One region of the Sphaerisporangium sp. NPDC088356 genome, then DNA from elsewhere that is predicted to be linked to it. Evidence: riboswitches for the same ligand, from Rfam matches in the RefSeq annotation. Region 1 holds a riboswitch; the other holds the start of a gene.
What was found. Region 1 has a riboswitch for S-adenosylmethionine ahead of AB0O34_RS12010 (aminotransferase class V-fold PLP-dependent enzyme). Riboswitches for the same ligand answer to the same signal wherever they lie in the genome.
Positions count from the first base shown of each region.

Region 1 (2,384 bases):
CCGATGCGCTCGCCGTCCACGGTGAGCCGCAGGCGCAGGACACCGTGGGTCGAGGGGTGCTGGGGCCCGATGTTGAGGATCATGTCCTCGGTGGCCAGCTCCTTGGCCCCAGCCCCGATCCCCACGACCCGTTCGGTGGGCGCGCCTCCGGTGCGAGCTCCGCGAGCTCCGGGAGGTTCGGTCATAAACCCCATGCTGTCACGTCAGCGGCGTGAGACAAGATCTGAGAGGGCGGTGACCAGGCGGCGGACGTGTTCTTCGGTGGTGCCGATGCCGATGGACGCCCGTACGGCCCCGGCGGTGCCGTCCGCGCACGAGCCGTCGGCGGCCTGGCCGACGCCGTCGAGCAGGTGCCTGACGAAGGGATGGGCGCAGAACTTGCCGTCGCGCACCCCGATGCCGTACTCGCCGGACAGCGTCTCGGCGACCTCCCTGGCCGTCCAGCCCTCGACCACGAAGGAGACGATGCCGACGCGCGGATGGGCGGGACCCCAGAGCGACAGCTCGTGGACGCCCTCGATCGCGGCGAGGCCGTCACGCAGCAGCTCGACGAGGCGCTCCTCCTCCTTGACCAGCGCCGTCCAGCCGGTGGACGAGAGGGCGTCGCAGGCGGCGGCCAGCGCGACGGCGCCGAGGACGTTCGGCGTGCCGGCCTCATGCCGCTGCTCGGGGTCGGCGCTCCACTCGGCGTCCAGCGGCAGCCCCTGCCCGGCGCCCCCGGTGACGGCCTTGGAGGCGCCGCCGCCGCGCAGGTACGGCTCGGCCTGGGTGAGCCAGTCGGCCCGGCCGACCAGAGCGCCCGCGCCGAACGGGGCGTAGAGCTTGTGCCCGGAGAACGCCACGTAGTCCAGGTCGAGCGCGGTCAGGTTGAGCTGGCGGTGAGGGACGAGCTGCGCGGCGTCGACGAGGATGCGCGCGCCGTGCCGGTGGGCGATGTGGGCCAGGGCGGCGATCGGCCACAGCTCGCCGGTCACGTTGGAGGCCGCGGTGACGACCAGGAGTTTGGGCCCCTCGATGGCGGCCAGGGTCTCGTCCGCCGCGCGGACCGCCTCGCCGGGGAACGCCGGGGGCGCCAGTCGTACCGCGTCGGGCCAGGGGAGCAGGGAAGCGTGGTGCTCGGTCTCGAAGACCACGACGGTGGTGCCCTCGGGCAGGCAGCGGGCCAGAAGGTTCGCCGCGTCCGTTGTGTTGCGGGTGAACACGACGGCGTCGCCGGGACGGGCGCCGACGAAGGCCCGCACGGTGTGGCGGGCCTGCTCGTAGCGCGCCGTGGTGAGCTGCGAGGCGTACCCGGCGCCGCGGTGCACGCTGGAATAGGCCGGGAGAGCGGCGGCGACCGCGGCGCTCACCGGCTCAAGACAGGGGGCGCTCGCCGCGTAGTCGAGGTTGGCGTACCGCACGAGCCTGCCGCCCTTGACCGGAACCTCAAGGTCATCACCCAGCACGGCGGGGATGGGCGAGGCCTTACGGCCCGCCGTCTCGCCGTGGAATGGCCTGCCGGGCCCGGAATCGCCGGGAGTGTCCGAGCCGGAAACGACATGGGAAGGGCTCTTGAGCACAGTGAGAGCAGACAACGCCGGCCTCCTAGGGTCATGGGACCCCGGCCATGGCGTTGGTACGACGGAGCCCGCGCTTGACTGGCACACCTCGCACCAGACCTGGTCTTCACCCGGGGCACCCCGCCGCGAGCGCGAGGGTTGCCGGCCAGCGAGCCGGGGCTTGACGCTGGCACTCATGACCTACGGGCGACTATAACCCAGGTTCCCCTCGTCTCCGCAACCTCGGCAGGGGGGTGGGAGGGGTCTCGAATCGTCGCGAACTTTGTCGGATCCCCGCGCGTTGACAGAGGAACGGCCGCCGCCCGCGGGGTCGTGACCTGGACCAACGGCTAGCCGGAGGAGATCGTCATGGACTGGGTGGTCAACCCGGAGATCTGGATCGGGTTCTTCACCCTGGTCGCTCTTGAGATCGTGCTGGGGATCGACAACATCATCTTCATCTCGATCCTCGCGGGCAAGCTTCCCCCCGAGAAGCGCGACCGGGCGCGCAAGGTGGGGCTCGGGCTGGCCCTCGTGAGCCGCCTCGCGTTGCTCCTCGCCCTGTCGTGGGTCGTACGGCTGACGACGCCGCTGTTCGAAATATTCGGCCAGGGCATATCGGGGCGAGATCTGATCCTGATCCTGGGTGGCCTGTTCCTGCTGGGCAAGAGCACCTTCGAGATCGGCGACAGCCTGGAGGGCACGCAGGGTCACTCCAGCGCCAAGGCGGGCGCCACCTTCGGCGCGGTGATCGTGCAGATCATGCTGCTGGACGTCGTCTTCTCGCTCGACTCGGTGATCACGGCCGTCGGCATGGTCGACGAGCTGGGCGTCATGATCGCCGCC
Region 1 covers NZ_JBFBIK010000024.1:1,205-3,588, forward strand. The annotation lists gene AB0O34_RS12005 (NADH-quinone oxidoreductase subunit D) at 1-185, opposite strand, end outside; gene AB0O34_RS12010 (aminotransferase class V-fold PLP-dependent enzyme) at 204-1,454, opposite strand; SAM riboswitch class IV at 1,625-1,740, opposite strand; gene AB0O34_RS12015 (TerC family protein) at 1,908-2,384, shown strand, end outside.

Region 2 (2,384 bases), on a different contig from region 1:
GAGACCATGCCGCCTCCGCCCCTGCGCATGGTCAGCGCACCGTCGTCGGCAAGTGTGAACGACACCGGGCCCCTGTTGGAGGCCAGCAGAACAGTGTTCATCTGCCCATCACCACTCCTCGCCCGCCATGTGGCGGTGGTCCCTCGCCGTTCATCTCCGCTGTGATGCGCACCCGGCCGCGGATTAAATTAATTTAACGCTCCCAATAAGATGGGCTGATGGTCCGGTCGAGGCAAAGTGCAGACCGTCGAGGGGAGCTCCGGCATGGCGCTTGACGAGACGACCGAAGAGCTGGCCCGCGCCGCCGCCCAAGGTGACCACCGCTCCCTCGGAGAGCTCCTCCGCCGCATCGAGCCCGACGTGCTCCGCCACTGCGCGAGGCTCCTGCCCTACCACCAGGACGCGGAGGAGGCTTGCCAGGATACGTTGCTGGCCGTCGCCCGCAATATCGGAAGGTTCGAAGGGCGGGCACGTTTTTCCACCTGGTTGCATATCGTCACCGCCAACTGCGCGCGCACTACCTACCGCACGCTGAAACGCCGGGGCGCGGAGCAGACCTCCGAGGAGCTTCCGGACATGCGCGCCGACCCGCGCAGGGTGAGCGTCATCGCGGGCTCGCGGCTCGACCTGCTCGACGCCATGGAGGCCCTGGAGGCCGACAAGCCCGACCTGGCGCAGGCGCTGGTGCTGCGCGACATCTGCCAGCTCGACTACAACGAGGTCGCCGAGCAGCTCGGCATCCCCCTGGGCACCGCCAAATCGCGCATCCACCAGGCCCGCAAGTATGTGCAGGCGGCTCTCGGCGACGCCTACAAGTGATAGTCGCGATCCCACCGCGCGGTCACTCCGATCGTGTGGTGATGATACTTGTTCGTCTCGATTGGTGAGACGATCGACCGGGCCCGCTGGCGGGCAAGGTACAGTTCTTTTGTCCTGCCTGTAACATCGGCGGGATCACAACTTCATATTGCTCATCCAGAGGGGTGGAGGGACCGGCCCTGCGAAGCCCCGGCAACCCTCCCGGCTGTGGTCACACGCGTCTCCGAATGGCGCGGCAACCGACCAGAAGACCAGCCGGGACAGGTGCCAATTCCGGCCCGTGATCAAGGTGGTCCGGGCGAAGATGAGGGAAAGGCCTCGCTTCATGGCGCTCGCAACAGCTGAGACAACGACCACACTCGACTTCGGCCCCGCCGTCGCGCTCTCCTGCCGCGAATGTGGCACTCGCTACGACCTCGGACCGATCTTCGCCTGTATCGAGTGTTTCGGGCCACTCGAAGTGGCTTACACCTGGGACACCCCCGACGCCGGTCGCACCTCGGTGACCCGCCGGCAGATCGAGTCGGGCCCGCAGAACATCTGGCGTTACCGCTCGCTTCTCCCGGTGCCCGCCGACGTCATCTCCAAGCCCAACCTGGCGCCCGGCTGGACCAAGCTGGTCAAGGCCGACAACCTCGCCCGTGAGCTGGGGATCCGCAGCCTGCACGTCAAGGACGACTCCGGGAACCCGACCCACTCCTTCAAGGACCGGGTCGTCGCGATCGCCCTTGAGGCGGCACGCAACTTCGGTTTCCACACCCTGTCGTGCTCGTCGACCGGCAACCTCGCGGGCGCCGTCGGCGCCGCCGCGGCACGTGCGGGTCTGGACTCCTGCGTGTTCATCCCGTCGAACCTCGAAGAGGCCAAGATCGTCATGGCCTCGGTGTACGGCGGGCGCCTGGTCGGCATCGAGGGCACCTACGACGAGGTCAACCGCTTCTGCTCGGAGCTCATCGGCGACCCGCTGGGCGACAAGTGGGGCTTCGTCAATGTGAACCTCCGCCCCTACTACGGTGAGGGCTCCAAGACCCTCTCCTACGAGATCGCCGAGCAGCTGGGATGGCGGATCCCCGACCAGATCATCGTGCCGGTGGCCTCGGGCTCCCAGCTCACGAAGATCGACAAGGGCTTCAAGGAACTCATCAAGCTCGGGCTCGTCGACGACAAGCCCTACAAGATCTACGGAGCGCAGGCCGAGGGGTGCTCGCCGGTGTCGTCCGCCTTCAAGGCCGGTCTCGACATCGTCCAGCCGGTCAAGCCGGACACCATCGCCAAGTCGCTCGCCATCGGCAACCCGGCCGACGGGCCGTACGTCCTGGACATCGCCCGCCGCACGGGCGGAGCGGTCGAGGACGTCACGGACGCCGAGGTGGTCGACGCGATCCACCTGCTGGCCCGCACCGAGGGCATCTTCGGTGAGACCGCCGGCGGCGTCACCGTGGGAGTGCTCCGCAAGCTGGTGCGGAACGGCCTCCTGGACCCGGAGGCCGAGACGGTGGTGCTCAACACCGGGGACGGCCTGAAGACCCTCGACGCGGTCTCCGACAAGGCCCGGCCGACCGCGG
Region 2 covers NZ_JBFBIK010000009.1:4,189-6,572, forward strand. The annotation lists gene AB0O34_RS05800 (trehalose-6-phosphate synthase) at 1-101, opposite strand, end outside; gene AB0O34_RS05805 (RNA polymerase sigma factor) at 265-819, shown strand; SAM riboswitch class I at 969-1,130, shown strand; gene thrC (threonine synthase) at 1,145-2,384, shown strand, end outside.
Region 2: another riboswitch for S-adenosylmethionine. It lies ahead of thrC (threonine synthase); the one in region 1 lies ahead of AB0O34_RS12010 (aminotransferase class V-fold PLP-dependent enzyme).